2 regions of the Vibrio sp. R10-SF1-ISO8 genome follow, and region 2 is predicted to be linked to the other one. Evidence: predicted binding sites of a transcription regulator. Region 2 holds the regulator's gene; the other holds the start of a gene.
What was found. Region 2 encodes CRP, which controls carbon source genes, mostly activating them, when cyclic AMP is high. Its sites were predicted from a motif close to TGTGANNNNNNTCACA; they were not measured.
Positions count from the first base shown of each region.

Region 1: a site for CRP is predicted at 5,680-5,695, ahead of gltB (glutamate synthase large subunit). Genes of this name have one in related genera too.

Region 1 covers NZ_JCBDHL010000021.1:99,601-112,145, reverse strand. Annotated here, with positions in the region: gene AC6R00_RS18505 (hypothetical protein) at 1-177, opposite strand, end outside; gene arcB (aerobic respiration two-component sensor histidine kinase ArcB) at 195-2,540, opposite strand; gene AC6R00_RS18495 (sensor domain-containing diguanylate cyclase) at 2,640-4,388, opposite strand; gene mnmL (tRNA modification radical SAM protein MnmL/YtqA) at 4,454-5,401, opposite strand; gene gltB (glutamate synthase large subunit) at 5,934-10,481, shown strand; gene AC6R00_RS18480 (glutamate synthase subunit beta) at 10,481-11,950, shown strand; gene gltB (glutamate synthase large subunit) at 12,380-12,545, shown strand, end outside.
Region 2 covers NZ_JCBDHL010000016.1:183,739-196,283, reverse strand. Annotated here, with positions in the region: gene AC6R00_RS12830 (ABC transporter ATP-binding protein) at 1-1,143, shown strand, start outside; gene AC6R00_RS12825 (TIGR02444 family protein) at 1,140-1,619, shown strand; gene AC6R00_RS12820 (hydrolase) at 1,641-2,618, shown strand; gene AC6R00_RS12815 (YheU family protein) at 2,658-2,870, shown strand; gene AC6R00_RS12810 (phosphoribulokinase) at 2,959-3,828, shown strand; gene crp (cAMP-activated global transcriptional regulator CRP) at 4,071-4,703, shown strand; gene AC6R00_RS12800 (DUF1338 domain-containing protein) at 5,064-5,855, opposite strand; gene astD (succinylglutamate-semialdehyde dehydrogenase) at 6,039-7,496, opposite strand; gene astA (arginine N-succinyltransferase) at 7,532-8,551, opposite strand; gene AC6R00_RS12785 (aspartate aminotransferase family protein) at 8,750-9,964, opposite strand; gene AC6R00_RS12780 (aminodeoxychorismate/anthranilate synthase component II) at 10,367-10,954, opposite strand; gene AC6R00_RS12775 (hypothetical protein) at 11,178-11,546, shown strand; gene AC6R00_RS12770 (DUF5992 family protein) at 11,590-11,925, opposite strand; gene AC6R00_RS12765 (hypothetical protein) at 11,925-12,248, opposite strand; gene AC6R00_RS12760 (hypothetical protein) at 12,261-12,545, opposite strand, start outside.

The sequences.
Region 1 (12,545 bases), on a different contig from region 2:
TAGGGTATTGTCTTGAACCTCACCGATGGTTGGCATTTTATTCAGCCAAAGGTTACTTTTTAGCGAAACAGTCGCCTCAGAAATGACAACTTGATTATCTTGTTGCCAACCAACTGGCTCTGTCGCACAACCTGCTAGTAGAGCGGCACTTAATGATACCAATGCTAATTTTTTCATCTCTTTCACCTTTGACGTTACGACTGCTGTCCTAACCATTCTTTAAGTATTTGAATATCATTTTTATATTCATTCTTCATTTCTTCAACCCAATCATCAATATTTTCCCACCAGGCGGGTAAATCTGGCGATTGAGCTTTCTGGGCGACGCTCTGAATGTGCTTTAATCCAATAGAACCTGCCGCTCCTTTAATCTTGTGCGCTTCAGACACAATACCTTCTTGATGCTTAGCGATCATATTTGAGTCGAGAACTTGCAGGTAGTCAGGCATCATCTCTTCAAACATAGTAATACTATCGAGTACTGGCTGAGAACCCACAATGCTGACATAAGACTCAAGCATATCAAGGTCGAGTATACGTGAGTATATCTCCCCTCCTTCGACAACCGGCTCTTCTATGACAACATCGGTGGCGGTATCAGCCACTTCATGCTGAGTAAACTTGGCTAACACATCTTGAACCGCAGTCACTGAAAGTGGCTTACTGATGGCATCGTCCATTCCTTTATCAAGATACTCTCGTTTATTTTTCAACACGTTAGCTGTCAGAGCAACCAATGGCGGTAAATCAGAATAAGTACGTCTGAAGTACTCGGCAATATCGAAACCTGTCATGTCTGGTAGCTGAATATCAAGGAACACTAGGTCATAAATTTCAGGGTCGAACATCTCCATCGCTTCCGCGCCATTCATCGCAACGGAAACTTCATGCCCCATACTCTCAAGTAATGATCGAGCAACAGTAATATTGAGTTCAATATCTTCAACCATAAAGATTTTCAGCTCTTGCGACTGATTGACGACCTCCGCTGTAGGTTGTTCGCTTTCTGCCAATGGGACTCGAATGGTAACAGTGAAGGTACTGCCAAAACCTTCTTCACTTGAAACGGTAATGTCGCCATCCATCATATTGATCAGCTGTTTCGAAACCGCTAAGCCAATACCCGTTCCTACTGCATGAAGATTATCTTTACCTGATTTCACCTGATAATACATCGCGAAAATCTTATCCAGTTCAGCATCTGGGATACCAATTCCACTGTCCTCGATTTCCATTGTGATATGTGCGTACTCTTCATCAACTTCAGAGCTGACCGTCATCACCACACCACCTTCCTTAGTGAACTTCATCGCATTGCTGATCAAATTCCACAGAACCTGACGCAAGCGGGTCGCATCAACTTCAATCGCGGTCGGCAGTTCGCTTAAGCGCTCAAGATCAAATCTCAGCCCTTTTTGCGACGCCATAAGTGCGGAAATACTCTCCATTTCGGCAACAAACTCTTCGAAGTTCAGCGCTGCTGGGAAAAGCTCTAGCTTACGGCGGTCGAATTTATCCATATCGATAATGTCATTGAAGATATTACCCAGAGTAATCGCACTGACATTAATCGTCTGCATATGATTGCGCTGCTCTGCAGTCAACTGAGTATCCAGCAGCATACGGCTTAAACCTACAATACCGTTGAGTGGCGTTCTTAGTTCGTGGCTGATTGTAGAAATAAAGGTGGTTTTATCACGACTCGCTTTTTCGAGCGATTCCTCATGACGCTTACGCTCGGTAATATCGCGACCAAAACCAACCAGCCCTAAATGTCGGCCATCTTTGCTGTAAAACGGCACCTTACGCAGCTCGAAGTAGTTGCGGCGACCATCTGGATATTCAAGCCACTGTTCATACGTCAGAGCTTGGTTGTCGGAGAATACTTTTTGGTCTGTATCGACAATTTGCTGCGCGACCTCTTTGCTGTAAACATCCCAAGGTGTTAAGCCCACCAGCTGACTCTCTTTCTTACCGGTTAACTCTTCCATTGCGCGGTTACACCCAGAAAACACACCGTCCGCGTTGCGGTAATAGATAAGGTCTGGTGAAGCATCGATGAATGAGCGTAGAAGTGCGGTTCTTTCTGCAAGCTCGACTTGAGTTTTTTCACGCTGATAGACCTCATTCTCAAGATCTTTCATCGCCTCTTCGCGAGCTTCTTCCGCCTTGATCCTTTCTTCAATTTCCTGATTGAGCTTAGTGATGTTTTGCTGCAGCTTATTGTTGAGCTCTTGGTCACGTGAGCGCATATCTTTCAGCTTAGACACCAACTTAGAAAGCCGCTGGCGCGACTCTTCCAACTGATCAACCACTACAGATAAGAAATAGACCGCCCAAGGAGTAATTAGTAGACCGAAGAAAACAGAACGAACAATATCAATATCATCTACGTGGCCGCTTAAAACAAGGGTTATACCAACCTGAACCACAACGGCCAGAGCAACTAGGGCCAGAGCAAGAAGAATAGAGAAACGGAGGATGCCCAACTTAACCAGCAGATCGACATAGTATTGGGCAAGATTTTTAATCGGCTTCATTGAGAGCTCCGCACGAAAACATATAAGTAGGATCAACAGCCCCTAAATATTACCTGTTTTCATAAACGACAGCTAAAAGAATCCTTAGATAAGAAAAGCTTAATTCTCTGATGTGTGATGCACACAGGTTTGATTGCGACCATCCGCTTTCGCTTGGTACAAAGCACTGTCAGCTAAAGCAACAATAGAATCACTGTGATCCAAACGTTGTGGAATGATGGACACCAAACCAATGCTGACAGTAACTAAGTCAGAGACGGTTGAAGATTCATGTTCAAGCGCTAGATTTTGCACTTCCTCATGGATTTTGTCCGCAATAATCAAAGCACCTTCAATTGTTGTGTTGGGGAGTATAAAACCAAATTCTTCACCGCCATAACGCGCAACACAATCACTAGAACGGGTTAACACGTTGCGGAATACTTCCGCGACTTTAATCAAAGCATCATCGCCTCGCTGATGTCCATATTGGTCGTTGTAACCTTTAAAGTAATCTATATCACACAGCATAACGGTTAAAGGCTGCTGTTCCCGGACATGCAAATACCAAAGAGTTTCCAATTGCTCATCAAATCGGCGTCGATTGGAGATCTGAGTCAGTCCATCAATAAAGCTAAGCCTTTCTAGCTCTTGGTTTGCTTCTTCAAGTTTCTGCTCTGCAAGATATCGTTCAGAGACATCACGCGCCATTACCAGAACACCATTGGTTCCAGATGCGGGATCTCTAAAGGGCGACTTGACAACGTCATACCAAATACACTCCCCATTGCTACTGATTACGCGATCGATATAACGCAGGGATTTGCCTTCATAGAGTACTTTCTTGTCCGATTCAGATAATCGAGCATAAGTCTCATCAGGAATAACATCTTGCAGACGTTTTCCAATTAATTCATCGACATCAGAGATGCCTAATGCCTTAACAAAAGGTGGGTTACACGCTTGGTAAACCATGTTTTCATTAAAAATACCGATTGAGTCTGGGCTCGATTCTAGTATGTTCTGCAATATGGTATCTCTTTGCGCCAACGCCACTTCAGTGTCTTTACGCTTCTCCATTTCATCGCGTAGATTTTGCTGCATGTCGTGCCAATCGGTAACATCATGGCTAATCCCCAAAGTACCAACCTTTTCACCGTCTGAAGAGATCAACACCCTTTGGTAGCTTTCTAACAGGCAGCTTCTTCCATCAGGGTTTGTTGTCCAGCGGCGTTTACTCGCCCTGCCCTTAATCACGCTTTGAATATCGGCTGCGCCTTCCTCTTCTCTGTTGTTCCAGAAACGTTGAAAGGCTCGATTACTTGAAATAATTTCACCCTGATTGTTTTTTATAAACACCAGTTCAGACAGATTATCAAACGCACTTTTGATCATTGAAAGGGAATCAACTTCTCGTTTCAATTCAAGGTCAGTCACTTGATAAGGAGTAAAGTAAAGCAGCCACACTGTTCGTTGGCGGTAAGTGTTTTTTTGACCGCTGACTTTTAACTTAATCACGCGACTTTGTGAAATCGGCCAACTAAGCTTCTGTTCTTTGAAAGCATTGTCCGGAGTAGAAGAAAAAATCGAGAGGACAAATTGTGGAGTCACCATTTCTGGCAACATATAGCTCTTACCGACTTTACGTACACCCAAAACTTGATTTGCCGCTATGTTGGCTAACTTAAGTTCACCAGTTTTACTGTCGACAATAATTAACGCGGTAGGGTTGGCTTTTAAAAGCTGGAGTATATGCGTTTGAGTGCGGGTATAAAAAAGCACGACCGCAATAATAGAGAGCAGAATGATAACAAGATCAAATCCATGCCCATGGGAAGTATCCCATAACCAAACTAATACTTGCTCCATTCAGCTTCTCATACCTATCTTTGCTACGCTTTTGTGTAAGTGTATAAAAGATATCAGCTTATTGCTTAATAATCAGCCTTTAATATTGGTTTTGTATATGTAAATGACTGATCTATTAACGAACCTTGTGCGCCATCACGATTAAGTGCACGGCCAATTTCTGTCATTGCAAGCCAACGGTTCTCACACCAAAGTGGCGCTAGTAACGTCGGCCTTCGTGCTGCCGAAGATACTCGATGATAAACCACCTCTGGGGGAGTCATGCGGATCATTTTACTCGCGATAGAGACATACTCTTCGAGTGACGGTGCCTCCAATTTACCCGCTTTCCAAGCTTTTGCCATGGTGCTACCTTCAACGATGTGTAGCCCATGGAGCTTAATTCCATCAGTCCCCACTTCAAGCACCTTGTTCAACGTTTCGATATTTTCTTCACGGCCTTCTTTCGGCAGTCCTACAATAAGATGAGTACAGACCTTGATCCCCAGTGCACGAGCGCGCTCAGTAATCTCCGCATAACACTCAAAGTCATGACCACGATTAATACGTTTTAAGGTCTGGCTGTTGGCAGTTTGCAGCCCGAGCTCAAGCCAGATTTCATAACCTTGCTCTACGTAACTTGATAGCAAATCTAAGACGGCATCTGGCACACAGTCAGGTCGAGTCCCTACACAAAGTCCGACGATATCAGCCGCTTTAAGTGCTTCTTCATACATGTTCTTAAGCACCTGAACTTCAGCGTAGGTACTGGTGTAGGCTTGGAAGTAGGCGAGATAACGCTTGGCTCGAACAATTTCTCCCGCTCTATCGGTCAGTTGTTCATGAATGCTTTTGATCTGCGCCTCTTCGTCAGCAAAAGAAGCAACATTGCAAAAAGTACAACCGCCACGACCAATCGTCCCGTCTCTATTTGGGCAGCTAAATCCACCATGTAACGTTAGCTTATGGACTTTTTCACCGTAACGACGCTGAAGGTCTTGTCCGATGGTATTAACCAACTCATGAAGCTGCATGACTACCCCTTACTAGATCGAAATGAATCTCATTAAGATCAATGTAATTAAATTACAAATCTGAAAAAAAATGGAGGGGGAAAGGTAGCGATTTCAAACAGGCTAAGCATTAACCAATATCAATAAACATGCAAAAATAACGTGCCTCAGACAGATTGTTACGCAAAAGTTAAACATAATATTCATTTATAACCCAAAAAAAGTGGGCAACAGCATCGAGTTTTGATTGCATTTCATCCTTACTAAATTGTAGGATACTTACAGATTTCGCTGTTTTTTGTGATTTTACTTACATAAAAACTCGGTGAAACGTCGGTGTTATCCCACTCCCACCTATATAAATCACTAGATTGTGATACTAAAAAACGGGATTCCACCAAGGATTGTTTTTCTCGCAATATTTTTCTGCGAGATACGGAAAGGAATCAAAGTCGCCAACCTAGGCTGACTTCGAATCAAAACTATAAAGGACAGGACGTAGAACTAGTTTCGACTAGCACATTTGCGCCTACTGAACTGGAAGGATGTATCTATGGTAGATAGAGAGCAAAATGCCCAAGGTCTATATACTCCCGAACTGGAGCATGACGCTTGTGGTATCGGTTTTGTTGCTCACCTTAAAAACCGTAAATCACACGAAGTAGTTACTCAGGCACTTGATATGCTAGCCCGTATGGAACACCGCGGTGGTCAAGGTTGTGACCCATGTAGTGGTGACGGTGCAGGTATCTTATTGCAAAAGCCCCATGAATTTCTGTTAGAAGAAGCGGTAAAGCTTGGTATCAAGCTGCCCTCTTTTGAGAAATACGGTGTCGGTGTTGTACTTTTCCCTAAAGATGAACACAAACGCGCGCAATGTCGCGATATTTTAGAACGTAATGCAAAGCGCCTTGAGCTAGACGTTATTGGCTACCGTGTTCTACCTACTGACAACTCAATGATCGGCGCAGATCCTCTAAGCACTGAGCCTCAATTTGAACATGTGTTTGTCTCAGGCGGCCCAGGAATCACGCCTGAAGAACTAGAACGTAAGCTTTACGTACTGCGAAACTACACAGTTCGCGTATGTCTAGAAAGCGTTTCTAACATTGGTGATGATTTCTACATCAACTCTATGTCTTACAAGACAGTAGTGTACAAGGGTCAGCTAACTACGGAACAAGTCCCTCAGTACTTCCTAGATCTACAGAACCCAACGATGGTCAGTGCGCTGGCACTGGTTCACTCTCGTTTCTCTACCAATACATTCCCGAAATGGCGTCTAGCACAGCCTTTCCGTTACATTGCTCACAACGGTGAAATCAACACAGTTCGCGGTAACCTGAACTGGATGAAAGCTCGTGAAGCAATCATTGAATCTGACCTGTTCACTCAGGCCGAGATCGACATGCTACTACCTATCTGTCAGGAAGGTAGCTCGGATTCATCTAACTTCGATATGGCACTTGAGCTCCTAGTTCTATCTGGTCGCAGCCTGCCACATGCGCTGATGATGATGATCCCTGAAGCATGGCAAGAAAACAAAAACATGGATCCAACACGTCGCGCGTTCTACCAATACCACGCCAATGTGATGGAACCTTGGGATGGCCCAGCTTCAGTCTGTTTCACCGATGGTGTACAAGTCGGTGCAACCCTTGACCGTAACGGTCTGCGCCCATCTCGCTACACGGTGACTAAAGATGACTTCCTAGTAATGGCTTCAGAGTCTGGCGTGGTTGAAATTGAGCCAGAAAACGTTGAGTTCCGTGGTCGTCTTCAGCCAGGTCGTATCTTCGTTGCTGACCTAGAACAAGGTCGCATCATTTCTGATGAAGAAGTGAAAGATGGTATTGCGTCGGCACAGCCTTACGAAAAGTGGGTTGAAGAAAACCTACTGAGCTTGAAGAAGCTGCCCGATGCAAGCAACGAATTCAACCAACCATCGCCAGAGAAGCTACTGCACAAGCAACAAGCATTTGGCGTAAGTTCTGAAGAAGTTAACGAAATCATCGTACCGATGGCGAAAGATGGCAAAGAACCACTTTCTGCAATGGGTGCCGACTGGCCACTAGCAGTTCTTTCGCACCAGTCACAACATCTATCAAACTACTTTAAACAGCTATTTGCTCAGGTAACTAACCCGCCAATCGACCCGATTCGTGAGCGTATGGTTATGTCTCTGAACACTTACCTAGGTAAAGATCAGAACCTGCTTGCTGAGTCACCAGAGCACTGTCAAAAAGTAGAGCTTGAGTCTCCAGTTCTCTCTAACTCTGAACTTGAGAAATTACGTGCAATCGATAATGAGCACCTGCAAGCGAAGACGCTAGACATCGTATTCCAAGCAAGCGAAGACGAAGGCAAGCTAGAGCGCGCACTTAAACGTATCTGTCAGTATGCAGAAGATGCCGTCATCGATGGTTACTCAATAATCCTTCTTACAGACCGTGCGGTTAACTCTAACCACGCCGCAATTCCAGCTATGCTGGCGGTTGGCGCGGTTCACCACCACCTGATCCGTAAAGGTCTACGTGCCAAATGTGACATCGTAGTTGAGACAGGAGATGCACGTGAAACGCACCACTTCGCAACACTCATCGGCTACGGTGCGAACGCAATTAACCCATACCTAGTTATCGAAACTATGGTTGAGCTGCAGCGCACTAAGAAGCTTGATCCTGAAACCAATATTCGCGACCTCTTTGAGAACTACCGTAAGTCAATCAACGGCGGTCTGCTGAAGATTTTCTCGAAGATGGGTATCTCGACGCTGCAGTCTTACCACGGTGCACAGATTTTCGAAGCACTAGGTATCAGCAAGTCTGTTGTCGATAAGTACTTCACAGGTACAGTTTCGCGTATCCAAGGTCTAACGATTGACGATATCGCAAAAGAAGTACTAGTGCGTCACCGCATCGGTTTCCCTACACGTGAAATCCCAGTACAAGTGCTTGATGTGGGTGGTGTTTATCAGTGGAAACAGCGTGGTGAAAAACACCTGTTTAACCCTGAGACTATCTCACTGCTACAAGAATCAACGCGTAACAAAGACTACTCTCAGTTCAAGAAATACGCGAAAGCGGTAGACGACCAAGGTGATAACGCAGCAACACTGCGTAGCCAGCTAGACTTTGTTAAAAACCCAGCAGGTTCAATCCCGCTAGAAGAAGTCGAGCCAATCGAAAACATCCTTAAGCGTTTCGCAACAGGTGCGATGTCATTCGGCTCTATCTCGTACGAAGCACACTCAACGCTAGCTGTTGCGATGAACCGCATTGGCGCGAAATCAAACTCAGGTGAAGGTGGTGAAGACCCAACACGTTTCGAGCGCAAAGAGAACGGTGATTGGGAACGCTCTGCAATCAAACAGGTTGCTTCAGGCCGCTTCGGTGTAACATCTTACTACCTAACAAACGCAGATGAGCTACAGATCAAAATGGCTCAAGGCGCGAAGCCAGGTGAAGGTGGTCAGCTACCAGGTGATAAGGTTGATGACTGGATCGGTGCAACACGTCACTCAACTCCTGGCGTAGGTCTAATCTCGCCACCACCACACCACGATATCTACTCAATCGAAGATTTGGCACAGCTAATCTACGACTTGAAGAACGCCAACCGTGCTGGTCGCGTCAACGTGAAACTAGTATCTGAAGCTGGCGTTGGTACCATCGCATCAGGTGTAGCGAAAGCGAAAGCTGACGTTGTCCTTATCGCAGGTTTCGATGGTGGTACAGGTGCATCACCAATGTCGTCTATCCGTCACACAGGTCTGCCTTGGGAGCTTGGTCTAGCAGAAACGCACCAAACTCTAATCAAGAACGGTCTACGTAACCGTATCGTGGTTCAGTCTGATGGTCAGATGAAAACACCTCGTGACCTTGCAGTCGCAACACTACTAGGTGCTGAAGAGTGGGGCGTGGCAACAGCAGCATTGGTTGTTGAAGGTTGTATCATGATGCGTAAGTGTCACAAGAACACCTGTCCTGTTGGTATCGCAACCCAGAACAAGACTCTACGTGAGCGCTTTGATGGCCGCGTAGAAGACGTAGTGACATTCTTCCAGTACATGGCTGAAGGTCTACGTGAAGTTATGGCTGAACTTGGCTACCGCACTATCGATGAGATGGTTGGTCAGTCGCACAAACTGAAAGTTCGCGAAGACATCAAACATTGGAAATACAAGAACCTAGACCTATCACCTGTGCTTCACATTGAGCAAGCACGTGAAGGCGATGGCATCTACAACCAAACAGAGCAAAACCACAACCTAGAAGAAGTTCTAGACCGTAAGTTGATTCAAGCGGCTATCCCAGCCCTTGAAAAAGGCGAAGCAGTTAACGCTGAGTTCCCTATCATCAACACAGATCGTTCTGCTGGCACCATGCTGTCGAACGAAATCTCTAAGGTTTACAAAGACACAGGTCTACCACAACCGATGAACGTCAAGTTCACAGGTTCTGCAGGTCAGTCATTTGGAGCCTTCCTAGCTAAGGGCGTGAAGTTCGAAGTGGAAGGTGATGCCAACGACTACTGGGGTAAAGGTTTATCTGGCGGTACGCTTGTGCTTTACCCTGACGCGAAGTCAACCATCGTCGCTGAAGACAACATCGTAGTAGGTAACGTTTGTTTCTACGGTGCGACATCAGGCGAGTCTTACATTCGCGGCATGGCGGGTGAACGTTTCTGTGTTCGTAACTCGGGTGCAAAAGTTGTTGTTGAAGGTGTCGGTGACCACGGCTGTGAATACATGACTGGTGGTGTCGCCGTTATCCTTGGCTCAACAGGTCGTAACTTTGCAGCAGGTATGAGTGGCGGTGTCGCTTACGTTTGGGACAAGTCTGAAGACTTTGAAACTAAGCTCAACCCAGAACTTGTCGACCTCGATCCAATCGAAGATGAAGATCGCGCATTATTGAAAGAGATGCTTACTAAGCATGTTGAGTTCACAGGAAGTGAAGTTGCTCAGTCTTTCCTAGACAACTTTGAAGCAAGCCTAGCCTCTATGGTTAAGGTCATGCCGCGTGACTATAAAGCGGTACTTCAAAAACGTAAAGCAGAAGCAGAGCAAGCACAAACGGAACAGGCGGAGGCAGTATAATGGGTAAGCCTACTGGATTTTTAGAACATGGTCGCGAGCTTCCAAAGAAGCTCGACCCATCGGTTCGTATTGAAGACAACAAAGAGTTCGTTTTAAACGAAGAGTTTGGCGACAAGATCAATACTCAGGCTTCTCGTTGTATGGACTGTGGTGTTCCTTTCTGTCACAGCGGGTGTCCGATTGGCAACATCATTCCAGAATTTAACGATGCCGTTTATCGTGATAGCTGGGAAGAAGCGTGGAATATTCTAAGTTCTACCAATAACTTCCCTGAGTTTACAGGTCGTGTGTGCCCTTCTCCGTGTGAAAGTGCATGTGTACTGGGTATCAACCAAGATCCAATCACTATCTGTAACATCGAGAAAACCATTGTCGAAACTGCGTACCGTGAAGGGTACGCAAAACCTAAAACGCCTCGTTCTCGTACAGGTAAAACTATTGCAATCATCGGTTCTGGGCCAGCTGGTCTTGCGGCTGCTGAGCAGCTCAATAGTGCGGGTCACTCAGTGACAGTATTTGAGCGTGACGAGAAAGTCGGTGGTCTACTACGCTTCGGTATTCCTGATTTCAAATTGGGCATGGATGTGATTGATCGTAAGATCAATCTAATGGCTGAAGCGGGCGTTGAATTCAAAGTAAACCAACACATCGGTGTTGACGTAAATGCTCAGCAATTGCGCCAAGAATATGATGTCGTGCTACTAACAGGTGGTTCAACGGTTCCACGCGATCTCCCAGTTCCTGGGCGTGAGCTGAAAGGCGTTCATTTCGCAATGGAATTCCTAGGCCAAAACAACCGCCGTGCCAACGACATGGATCTTAAAGGTGAAGAAATTCATGCCAAAGACAAACATGTTGTGGTTATCGGTGGTGGTGATACCGGTTCTGACTGTGTTGGTACCTCTAATCGCCATAAAGCAGCGAGCGTTACTCAGGTTGAGATCATGCCGATCCCACCAGAAAAACGCCCAGCGAACATGCCTTGGCCTCAATACCCAATGATCATGAAAACAACCACTTCTCACGAAGAAGGTTGTGATCGTCACTGGAACATTCTGACTAAAGAGTTCATCGGTAACGATCAAGGTCAGGTAACAGGTTTACGCATCGCTGATATCGTATGGAAAGATGCAGCGCCAGGCGAGCGCCCTACTTTTGAAGAAGTAGCAAACTCGGAGCGTGTTATCCCATGTGATATGGCCTTCCTAGCCATGGGCTTCTTACATCCAGAACCAACAGGTGTACTTGCTCAACTTGATATCAAACTTGATGAGCGCGGTAACGTCGCAACTGAAGGCTTTGCAACCAACCAAAAAGGTGTCTTTGCAGCCGGTGATATGCGTACTGGCCAGTCTCTAGTGGTACGTTGTATCAATGAGGGACGTGAATGTGCAATTGCGATTGATGATTACCTAATGGGCAATTCGAATCTTGAAGCAAAAGCAGACTCACTGATGCTCTCAGCATAATGATTAGCCACCTAAGAAACTCATTTAGTAGATTCTAGGTGGTTAAGCATAAACAATCATTCCTTCCAAACTTTTCCGATTGACCAGTACATTGTGCTGGTCTTTTTTATTTTCCCAAAACACCCTTTGTTGCAAAATTGTAACAACAAAAACCTTAAGCTTCTGAATTATATAGGTTATTACAGCGCATTCAGTGGTAAATCGCATATTGACGTGATATTCCACCAAGAACTTGACCTTTTTTACAATAACCTATACGTTGTGAAGTCGATGAAAATGAATTCGTCCAATTTTGTTAAATATTTTAAGAATATTTACTGCATATCTATCCGATATATAACAATTAGAACGCATAGTTAGTCATACATACCAACCCTTTTGATGTTGGTAGTTCTGTCGGGATGACAGAGAAGCAAAGGGAGAATTGCAATGGCTTTATATGATCCTCGTCTTGAAAAAGACAACTGTGGATTTGGCTTGATTGCACATATGGAAGGTGAGCCAAGCCATAAACTGGTACGCACCGCAATTTCAGCACTTGACCGCATGACCCACCGTGGTGGTATCGCCGCAGACGGTAAAACGGGTGATGGCT
Region 2 (12,545 bases):
AGTTATATCGACCGCTTCCGCTATAAAGCCTCAAAAGCTCGCCAAGCACAAAGCCGTATCAAAGCCCTTGAGCGTATGGAAAAAGTGCTACCTGCTCAGCTTGATAACCCGTTCAGTTTCCAGTTCCGCGACCCAGAAGCATTGCCAAACCCAATCATCATGATGGATGAAGTATCAGCGGGCTATGGCGACAATCTGATTTTAGAAAAGATACGCCTTAACCTAGTCCCTGGTAGTCGCATTGGCCTTCTCGGTCGCAATGGTGCGGGTAAATCAACGCTCATCAAATTGCTCTCGCGTGAGCTTATTCCTCAGAGCGGCGATCTAACCTACTCACAAGGCGTCAAGATTGGCTATTTTGCTCAGCACCAATTGGAAACGCTGCACCCTGAAGAAACACCACTGCAGCATATGATGCAAATCGCCCCAGATAAGAACGAGCTTGAACTGCGTAACTACCTAGGCAGCTTTGGCTTCCAAGGCGAAAAAGCGTTAGAAAAAGTCGCACCGTTTTCTGGTGGCGAGAAAGCGCGCCTAGTACTGGCTTTGATCGTGTGGCAAAAACCTAACCTGTTGCTGCTCGACGAACCAACTAACCACCTTGATCTGGATATGCGTCAAGCACTCACGATGGCTCTGCAAACCTTTGAAGGTGCCATGGTGATTGTTTCGCACGACCGCTACTTGTTACGTGCAACCACAGATGACTTGTACCTTGTACATGACCGCCAAATTGCACCATTTGATGGCGACCTAGCTGATTACTACAAGTGGTTGACGGAACAACAAAAAGCCGAGCGCCGAGAGGCTCAAGCTCAGCAACCAGAGAAAAGCTCTGTAAACAGCGCGGCGGCAAAGAAAGACCAAAAACGTCGTGAAGCCGAGTTCCGCAAGCAAACGGCACCAATTCGCAAAAACCTGACAAAACTTGAAGAAAAAATGGATAAGTTGGGCGTTAAACTTGCGGAAGCAGAAACGCAATTATCAGATAACTCACTTTATGATGCCGAAAATAAAGCTAAACTTAACGAAGTGTTAGCTATTCAGGCCAATAGCAAAGGTGAGCTAGAAGATGTCGAAATGGAATGGATGGCTCTACAAGAAGAGCTAGAGAATATGGAGCAGGAGTTCAATAGCCAATGAGTTCAAAGCACGTCGCTATTTCTTTAACACTGGAACGGTTGTGGCAATTTAGCTTGCAGTACTACAGTGTGCGAGAAGTAAAAGAGGCGTGCCTCCATCTGCAAAACCACTTCAAAGGTAACGTTAACCTACTCCTGCTGCTTAAATGGCTTGATGAGCAGCAGGTTTGCTTTCAAGAGCAAGACTGGCACAAGGTTGAAGAATGCCTAGGGCGCTCAGAAGCCTTACTGCACAGTTACCGCGAGCTAAGACGAAAACTCAAGCTCCACCTCCCAGATACCTTGTATCGTGAATCACTGCAATTTGAGCTGCAATTAGAAAAGCAGCAACAATCTGATCTGGTCGATTGCATCAACAGTATTGAACTTACAGTGAATCACGCAGAGCCCCTTACTTTACGTTACTGCCGCCAATTAGGCGGTGAACAGCTGTATGAGGCTTTCGCTGAACCTATCGACGATATTGCCAATCTCTAAGCCCTAAGCTTTGGAACCGTTATGACTCATTTTGTTGCCGCTAAAGGATTAGCTAACCCACACCTACAAACGCTTGCTCCGCGCTTTATTCGCAAAAAAGCCCTGTTTGAACCAATCTGGCAAACCTTAGATACTCCGGATGGAGACTTCCTCGATATCGCTTGGAGTGAAGATATCAATGGCAAGTCAGCCAAAAACAAGCCGATTTTTGTTTTGTTCCACGGTTTGGAAGGATGTTTCTACAGCCCGTATGCTAATGGTTTGATGGATGCTTTTGCTAAGCAAGGCTGGCTGTCGGTGATGATGCATTTTCGTGGCTGTAGCGGTAAGCCCAACAAACTTGCTCGCGCCTATCACTCAGGAGAAGTGGAAGACGCCCGTTTCTTCCTTGAACATCTAGATTCGCTGTTCCCACAACAAACCAAAGTCGCGGTCGGGATTTCTCTTGGCGGTAATATGCTGGCCAACTACCTCGCTAAATACAATCAAGATCCTTTGCTTGATGCCGCCACTATAGTGTCTGCGCCACTCGACCTGTCTGCCTGCTCTGAGCGCATCGAACAAGGCTTTTCCAAGCTGTATAAAAACTATCTCCTATCATCGCTGAAGAAAAGCGCACTGCAAAAGCATCAACTGCTGAAAGGGGAGCTTGGATTGAGCTATCAAAACATCAAGCGCGTGACTAAACTGTACGAGTTTGATGACCTGATCACCGCCCCGCTGCATGGTTTCAAGGACGCAGAAGACTATTATCAGCGCTGCTCGGGCATCCATCGCCTAAAAGAAATCACTCTACCCACACAGATCATCCATGCGAAAGACGATCCGTTCATGACCGATGCTGTGATTCCAAAATATGTCTTGCCTGATAACATTGACTACCGACTGTTTGAACAAGGTGGGCATGTTGGTTTTGTTACCGGCAGCGCGTTAAAACCGAGGTTTTGGCTCGAAGAGGCACTACCTGCATACTATGAAAGTTTGGCTCTCTCTGCGTAGCCAATCACCTTGGCCTAAATCATAAAATAAGAGGTATTTATGATCGTTCCATGGCAACAAATCGAGCCAGCAACACTAGAAAATCTCATTCGTGAGTTCGTCCTGCGTGAAGGGACTGACTACGGGGATGTCGAGATCTCGCTGCAAGACAAAGTCGATCAAATACGTACCCAGTTGGAATCAGGGGAAGCGGTTGTTGTGTTCTCTGAACTGCACGAAACCGTTGATATTCAACTCAAACGAAAGTTTTAGTACTTTAGCGCATCGCATACAGTGACTGACCACTAAAGCGTGCTATAGTGGTTTTCGTTTAAAGGATTAGATTACGACAAGGTTTGTCATGTCAGCAAAACACCCGATTATTGCGGTTACTGGTTCCTCTGGAGCTGGTACCACAACGACTTCTGAAGCTTTCCGCAAGATGTTCAATATGATGAACGTTAAACCTGCATGGGTTGAAGGCGATAGCTTCCACCGCTTTACGCGCCCTGAGATGGATGTTGAAATCCGTAAGGCACGTGAGCAAGGTCGCCATATCAGTTACTTTGGCCCTCAGGCGAACGACTTCAATGGACTTGAAGAGTTCTTCCGCAAATACGGTCAAGAAGGCGTCGGTCAAATCCGCCGTTACCTGCATACGTTCGATGAAGCGGTTCCATACAACCAAATGCCAGGCACCTTTACGCCTTGGCAAGATCTGCCAGAAAACTCCGACGTCCTGTTTTATGAAGGTCTACATGGCGGTGTTGTCGATGGCGAGGTTAACGTATCACAGCATGTTGATTTTCTGATTGGCATGGTGCCTATCGTGAACCTTGAATGGATTCAGAAATTCGTTCGAGATACCCGTGATCGTGGTCACTCACGTGAAGCGGTGATGGACTCTATCGTCCGTTCAATGGATGACTACCTGAACTACATTACCCCGCAGTTTTCTCGTACTCATATTAACTTTCAACGTGTCCCTACCGTCGACACATCTAACCCGCTTAACGCCAAAGGCATTCCGAGTTTAGATGAGAGTTTTGTTGTTATCCGATTACGAGGCATTAAAAACGTAGATTACCCATATCTACTGGCAATGATTGATGGGGCATTTATGTCGCGTCATAACACGATTGTTGTCCCTGGCGGTAAGATGAGTTTTGCCATGGAGCTAATCGTTAAACCGATACTTCAACAGCTCATCGAAACGGGCAAAATTGGTTAATACCCACAGCTAGAACACGATTACTTTTCATACCGTGATCATGTGCACAGTTTTGCGTACTAAAACCCCAGTTGTACCCGATTAAAATCAAGAAATCGTTTTCGAAAAAGGATACTATTTCTTACCGAAACACAAGTTGGCTTGCAGCATTTGTAAAGTGCTCTTATCCTAGTAGGTCTTGATTAAGGCTTAGCTAAAATATGGAAAGCGGCAAGCGTACCCTGCAGAGGAAGTGAGATATTATGGTTCTAGGTAAACCTCAAACCGACCCAACATTAGAGTGGTTTCTTTCACATTGTCATATTCATAAGTACCCTTCAAAAAGCACGCTAATTCATGCGGGCGAGAAAGCTGAAACTTTGTACTACATCGTAAAAGGTTCAGTAGCGGTTCTTATTAAAGACGAAGAAGGTAAGGAAATGATCCTTTCTTACCTAAACCAAGGTGACTTTATCGGTGAACTTGGTCTATTCGAAGAAGACCAAGAGCGTACAGCATGGGTTCGTGCTAAATCTCCTTGTGAAGTTGCGGAAATCTCATTTAAGAAATTCCGTCAGCTTATCCAAGTGAACCCAGACATCCTAATGCGCTTATCTGCGCAAATGGCAAGCCGCCTACAAGTGACTAGCCAAAAAGTAGGTGACCTAGCATTCCTAGACGTAACTGGCCGTATTGCTCAAACGCTACTAAACCTAGCGAAGCAACCAGATGCGATGACTCACCCTGATGGCATGCAGATTAAGATCACTCGTCAAGAAATCGGTCAAATCGTTGGCTGTTCTCGTGAGACAGTAGGTCGTATCTTGAAGATGCTAGAAGAGCAGAACCTAATTTCTGCACACGGTAAAACTATCGTGGTTTACGGTACTCGTTAATTTCGATTAACCGCTAAAATTTTAAAAGCCACCAATGGAGACATTGGTGGCTTTTTTATCGAGAATCGAGAATCGAGAATCGAGAATCGAGAATCGAGAATCGAGAATCGAGAATCGAGAATCGAGAATCGAGAATCGAGAATCGAGAATCGAGAATCGAGAATCGAGAATCGAGAATCGAGAATCGAGAATCGAGAATCGAGAATCGAGAATCGAGAAAATTATGACTGATTAAGGACTCGTTCTGTCAACACCTTGTAGACATAAGGCTCTATCGCCTCACTACTAGCTCCCACCTCTCGAAGGACGAAGTCCGATCTCGACTCTCGCAGGGCGAAGCCCGAATCTCGCATCTACTCTCTACCCGTTCGTACTCTCGAAGATCTTGTCAGCAGAAGCTGCGACAAATCCTGGATAAAGTTCACCGTTGCTCATTGGGTAGCGCTTAGCAAACTCGTAGAAACCGCCAGGGATAATCTCTGTACCTTCAGTGAAGGTTACCGCGACTTTATCCGCCATCGTTGAAGATTGCTCTAGCAGCACATCAGGAGAGCCCTTCACTTCGCCACCAAACTCATTGATGGTAAAGCCGGAATCGCGTAGGTGGTCATTGACACCTTTTACTTCTTCAAACGCGTTGAGCTGATTGACGCTAACCGTAAAGTGGTTAGCGCCGTAACCATGCGCTGCTAACCAAGAAGCGTACTCACTTTCTTTCGCTAACGTCTGAAAGTCAGCAAAGCTGATGTCCCACAAACGACCGCCATACAAGAACTCATGACCTTTTAGCTTACTGGTGTCCAATTGCTCGACAAGCTTAGCGACAATAGCTTGTAGCTCGGCAGAACACTCTTCAACCTTCAATTCACTGATGAACACTTTTGGCTGTTTCGGGTCTGGGTGCTCATAATGTTTGGCAACAAGCTTCTTGCTTTCAAACACATAGTCACCGCATGGCTTGTAGCCTACGTCTAAGAATGGTTGTGCAAGGGTCGCAATGCCCAGGGGTTCTACATTGAAAGTGCGCAGAGCAATGTGGTCATTGATCAGCGCTTCGTCTTCTTGCAGAAGTTGGTGGACTTGTTCAGCAGAGGGACATAAGCGTTGAATATAGTCATTCCATAACTGTTGGAATAAAACATCTGGCGTCATAACGCCTCCTTGTAGGGGTGGTTTACGTAAATGGAGAATGAGTAGTTATCTGTTTAATTATAAAAAAGGCCATCCAACCAAATGTGTCCAGAAAGTTTGATCAGATAGCCTTCAGCCTGTGACGTTTCAAATGCCTCCCGGCTCGGGGAGGCGAGAAGGGAATTCCCTAAAATTTATGGTTTTTTATAGTTCAACACCTGGGCTTAGCGTTGCAGGAAGAAGTGTTTCTCCTCCTTCCATCGAAGCCATAGGGTAAGCACAGTAATCTGCTGCGTAGTAAGCACTTGGGCGTAAGTTGCCTGACGCGCCCGGACCACCAAATGGCGCATCACCGCTTGCACCAGTTAACTGGCGATTGCGGTTTACGATACCAGCACGAATATGGTCAACAAAGTATTCCCACTCACCGTCGTCAGTAGACACTAAACCTGCGGATAGACCAAAGCGAGTGTCGTTGGCTAACTCAACCGCTTTCTCTAGACCTTGGTAACGCACCACTTGTAGTAGTGGGCCGAAGTACTCTTCATCTGGTAGCTCAGCAATCGCGGTAACATCAATAATGCCTGGTGTTACAAATGCAGCTTCTCCGGCTTTAGCTTCAATTAAGCTCTCGCCACCTAGCTTTTGTAGATTTGCTTGAGCAGCAAGAATAAAGTCAGCAGCCGCTTTAGAGATCTGAGGGCCCATAAATGGTGCTGGCTCAGCAAATGGCTGATCGACACGAATCTTATTTGTTGCTTCCACTAGCTTGTTGACCAGTAAGTCACCTTTATCACCAACTGGAACATACAAACGGCGTGCACAAGTACAACGTTGACCCGCACTGATAAACGCAGATTGAATGATGGTGTAGACGGTCGCGTCCAACTCTCCGTAATTTTCAGAGATCACCATTGGGTTATTACCACCCATTTCTAGCGCGAGCATCTTACCCGGTTGACCAGCAAACTGCTTATGCAGGATATGACCTGTATTCGCGCTACCTGTGAACAGCACGCCATCTAAGCCTTTAGAATCAGCCAGTGCAATACCGGTTTCTTTAGCACCTTGTACTAGGTTGATCACACCTTTCGGCAGACCAACTTGATCCCACAATTTCATGGCAAACTCACCGGTTAGCGGCGTTTGCTCTGACGGCTTAAATACCACGGTATTACCTGCCAGTAGCGCAGGTACGATATGACCGTTTGGTAGGTGCCCTGGGAAGTTATATGGGCCAAAAACCGCCATAACACCTAATGGGCGATGACGAAGGACGATTTGGTTCCCAGCAGCTTCACGCTGAGCTTCACCAGTACGGTCATGGTAAGCTCGAATTGAAATCGCAATCTTACCTGCCATTGCCGCCGCTTCAGTACGAGTTTCCCAAATTGGCTTACCGGTTTCTTTAGCGATGATTTCTGCGATTTGTTCGCTGTTCTCTTTTACCTTTTCAGCAAAAGCAAGAACGATCGCTTCACGCTCAGCAAAGCCTAATTTTTTCCAGCCAACGAATGCACTGCGTGCCGCTGATACCGCTTGCTCTACTTGCTGCGGTGTTGCGCTTTCGCCTTGCCAGATAACTTCGTTGTTGTATGGGCTTTGTGAGTTCATCGACTCACCTTGACCTGCAACCCATTCGCCAGCAATCCAATGTGTCATAGCTTGTTCCTTCACATTTTCCTTAATACAAAGCTCTATTGAGCCAACATGCGAACGAATTCGCCTTCGTTAACTTTGAGGGCATTCGCCACTTCAGGAGACAAAATCACTGACTCTGAAGCCTGATCGTAAGCCGCTTTCGCCGCAGTTGCGCGGAAGTCTTCAAACGACGTGTTTGAGATCAAGTAGTCTTGAGAACTGTTGTGTTCCGCGATAGTGACTTTTGCTCTAAATGAGTGACGAACTGACTCGATATTGCGTACATCACACTCAACCGTTGGGCCGCCATCAAAGATGTCGACATAGTTACGACAAGTGAAGCCTTCTTTTTCCAACAGGCGTAACGCTGGCTTGGTGTTTTCATGCACTTGACCAATCACTTCTTGAGCCTCTTTGCTCAATAGGTTGATGTAGATTGGCAGCTTAGGCATCAGGTCAGCAATAAAGCCTTTCTTGCCGATACCAGTGAGGTAATCAGCCATAGTGAAATCAATCGAGAAGAAGTGCTCTTGTAGCCACTGCCAGAATGGTGAGTTGCCTTCTTCATCCGATACACCGCGCATCTCAGCAAAGACCGTTTTAGAGAATCTTTCAGGATGCTCCGCCATCATTAGAAAACGACACTTCGACATCAAGCGGCCATTCAAGCCCTGACGGAAAGAAGGTCTTAAGAACAGAGTGCAAATTTCACTGCAACCAGTGTAGTTGTTACCGAACGTCAGTAGCTTAACCACGTTATTCACACCCAGTTTTGGCGATGAGTGAACGACGGTACTGATATGGTAAGAGTAAAAAGGTACATCCCAACCAATAGATGCTTCAATCCCGGTACAACCAGCGACTTCGCCAGTCTCATTATCAAAGCCAACCATGAGATAGCCTTCATCACCCGGCTCGTTTACGTCCGGCTTAGTAAAGCTATATTCTGAATGAGTAATACGATTGGTTAACAATTCTTCGTTAACCGGTAGAGATGTAAATCCGTGACCCGATTCCACTGCGCATGTGTGCAGCGCATCGTAATCCGACATTGCGATAGGGCGAACAACCAGCATCAAAACTCCCTCCTGATGTAGTGAGCGCTAGGACTCATTGGTTATCGTTTTTTACTTTCACTTTTGTCATTCCCTACAGTGAGGAACGAACGTGATAGGGAATCTCTCAACACGATGCAAGAGATCCCCAACTCGGTCGTGCCTCCCTCTTGAGGATGACACTGTTTATATCGATATGAGTACTAGACTAGGTATTTCTTATTTAACTAGCGTCGCTAGAGCTTTATCTAGTCGCGCAAGTCCTTCGTTAATTTCTTCCGTGCTGATTACTAGTGATGGTGTGAAACGAACCACGTTTGCACCTGCCACTAGAACCATCAGACCTTCTTTACCTGCAGCGACTAACACATCACGTGCGCGGCCTTGCCACTCATCGTTAAGAGCCGCACCTAAAAGAAGGCCTTTGCCGCGAACTTCCGCGAACATGTTGTACTTATCATTAAGTTTAGCTAGGCCTTCGCGGAACAGGGCTTCACGCTCTGCAACGCCAGCCAATGTTTCTGGTGCACTTACAACATCAACCACGGCTTCAGCAACCGCACACGCTAGTGGGTTACCACCGTAAGTCGAACCATGAGTACCCACTTTCAGGTGCTTAGATAGCTCAGTAGTAGTTAGCATTGCGCCAATAGGGAAACCGCCACCTAGAGACTTAGCTGTGCTTAGAATATCTGGAGTCACACCCAGACCTTGATATGCGTAGAATTGACCAGTACGACCGTTACCTGTCTGTACTTCATCAAAAATCAGTAGGGCATTATGCTTGTCACATAGCTCACGAACTGTCTGAACAAATTCGTCAGTTGGAGAAATGATGCCGCCTTCGCCCTGAAGTGGTTCCATCATGATGGCACAAGTGCGATCTGAGATATGCTCACGAAGTGCTTCAACGTCATTGTATGGCAAGTGAGTGACATCACCTGGCTTAGGGCCAAAACCATCAGAGTAAGCCGCTTGGCCACCAACAGTTACAGTAAAGAAAGTACGGCCATGGAAGCCTTGTTTAAATGCGATGATTTCAGATTTTTCTGGGCCAAACTTATCAGCTGCATAACGACGCGCCAGTTTCAAAGCCGCTTCGTTTGCCTCTGCACCTGAGTTAGCAAAGAACACTTTCTCCGCAAAGCTGACTTCAGTAAGCTTTTTAGCGAGACGAAGCGCAGGCTCGTTAGTCATTACGTTACTTAAATGCCAAAGCTTTTGACCTTGTTCAGTTAACGCATTCACCATTGCAGGGTGACAATGACCTAGACAGCTCACGGCGATACCACCAGCAAAGTCGATGTATTCCTTACCTTGCTGATCCCAAACGCGAGCACCCTCGCCTTTTACTGGAATCATTTCCATTGGGTTATAACAAGGTACCATTACCTCATCAAACAAACCGCGTTCTACGTTATTTTCTACAGTCATTGCACATTCCCTCTTGATACCGCATGCATAGCGAATATGGTGTCCTTACTTCTATTCAATGAAATAAGATATTGTTTTGCTATTAAGCAATCACGGCATTGTATTTACATTTAATTAACCATTTCAATAGTGATTTATTCTTTTTAGTGCCCACTGCGGAGTCTGATAGTCACTACCTATGCGTATTTATGCATCACGCCTCTACTTTTATGAAGCAATATATTCTTATGGCTACGATAAGCTATGGTTAATCATAGTCCGGATAAGGGCTCTAGCGTAGACGCGACAAACTCTGCGCATACTTTTTCACAAAATATCCGCATGGTGAATTATGAAGGAAATGTTAAAAATAGTGATCTAAGTCAGGCTTTAACCAGACAAAAGACGGTCAAAGAGAGCGTTTTAAAGTGGCTGGCGAGCCAAAAAGTTAGCGAGGATCTGGTGGCCTTGCTCTGTTTTAATCGACTCAGGATGGAACTGTACCGCATCAATCGGCAAGGTTTTGTGCTGGTACCCCATGATCTCATCCATCGAGCCATCTTCAAGCTCTGTCCAAGCGGTAAGCTCAAAGCAATCAGGCAAAGAGTCATTCTTAACCACAAGCGAGTGGTAACGCGTTACCGTCAGCGGATTATTAAGTGTAGAGAACACACTGCGATCATTGTGACGAATTGGGGACGTTTTGCCATGCATTACCTGCCGAGCACGTACCACTTCTCCGCCAAACACCTGCGCAATCGCCTGATGGCCTAAGCAAACACCAAGAATCGGCAGCTTTCCCGCAAAATGCTCAATCGCACTTAACGAAATACCCGCTTCATTGGGCGTACAAGGCCCCGGAGAGATAACCAAATGGGTAGGATTCAACACCTCTATCTCTTCAAGCGTGATTTCATCATTACGCACTACCTTAACCTCTGCGCCCAGCTCACAAAAATACTGGTACAGGTTGTAGGTAAAAGAGTCGTAATTATCGATGATTAACAGCATTATTCGAAGACTAGCGTTGATAAATTTCTTGGTTAGGGGCGGTATTGTGCAATACAGAGCAAGAAAGGCAAGCGTTATCAGAAAGATAATTTCATCTTCAACTGTCAAAAAACAATTGATAGAACACGCAAATAATTAATAATTTTATATACATAAAACACATTTGTAATATCATGCGGATGCTCGTTATGGGCTAGGTCTATTCACACAATTAGAGATACCAATGAAAACAAAAACTATTCTAGCTGGCGCTCTATCTGCGTTACTATTAACTGCTTGTCAAAGTACATCCGAGAACACACTAACTCCAACTGCAAGCAAAGAAGTCATTGAAGAAGCGCGAAATGCCCTTTCTGCGCACGAAGAAATAACAGTTGATGGTGAAGGCTTTATCTCCTTAGTACAGACTCTGCCAAATGGCATGATGTGGGACAGAACCGTTACTAAAAAAGTGGGCCGTGAATTCTCTTGTGACAGCCTGCGTTACTTTGTAGAAAAAGGTATGGTTGTCAGTGTTCACTTTAAAGGTCGCCGTGGTCGCTTTGAACAATACGATGAAAATCGCTGCCTAGAAGAAGATCAATACCTATAAAAAAACCGCCACTTAATGTGGCGGTTTTTTTAGTTGTAAACTGCTATTTTTTTAAACGTATATATGCAGCATTGTGGCAACCAGTTCCTTGATAGTTATAAACATCCACTTTTGCACCTGTTGAAAATGCTGTAAGTGCAGCTGCGTATGCACGTTTATGTGTTTCAGTGGATGTGGTCGCCGTACGCGGAAAAAGAATATCTTTCCCCTTACATGGTCCCTCTCCCCCTTCCTGCCAAATGACAAAAACATCCTGATTTGAGCTGGTATTTGAAACTGATGTTATTACTGCATTTTCCACAAGATAAACTTGAGCCTGCACCAAAAACGCAGGGCTAAAAAGTAGGGTGAACAACACTAAGCATTTTGTTTGTTTCATCATTTAACCTTGATACTGTCAACGTCTTCTCCATCACTCCAGCGAATACAAGTATTCATGCCAACGACAGAAACCTGCTTTCCTGAAGCCTGAGCACTGAGTAACATCGAGTACTGCAATCGACCTGAGTTCGAGTTTTCATCCCGAATCATCCAATAAGAATGTGTTGCGCAAGGTGGTTGGCCTGTAGCAGCTTCACCAGATAATCCAAAATACACCAATCCATCACTTGCTCGCACCTCAACCCAGCTGACCGTTCCAGTTTGTTGACCTGAAAAAGCCGCTGAAGATAACAATATAAAAAGAAGAAGAACTGTTCTCATAGAAAGCCCAACCTAATCGTTAACTATACCCACATACACAGGGCCTGGTGCTGAACCGTAATACGGCAGAGTCTGACAAGTGTATTGGTCACCAGAATAATAAGTAGCGATCTTCTTGCCCGTCGACTGAGCCGTCAGTAAAACACTCAGCATCCCCTTACAAGATTCAGGGTTAACTCCTTTCCAGTGATCTTTAACATTACACATCACCGTGTAGTCATTGCGGTATGTAGTGAAGACATTCACACTCCCATTGTGGTATTGCAAGACATTCTTAACCTCACCAGAACACTGAAT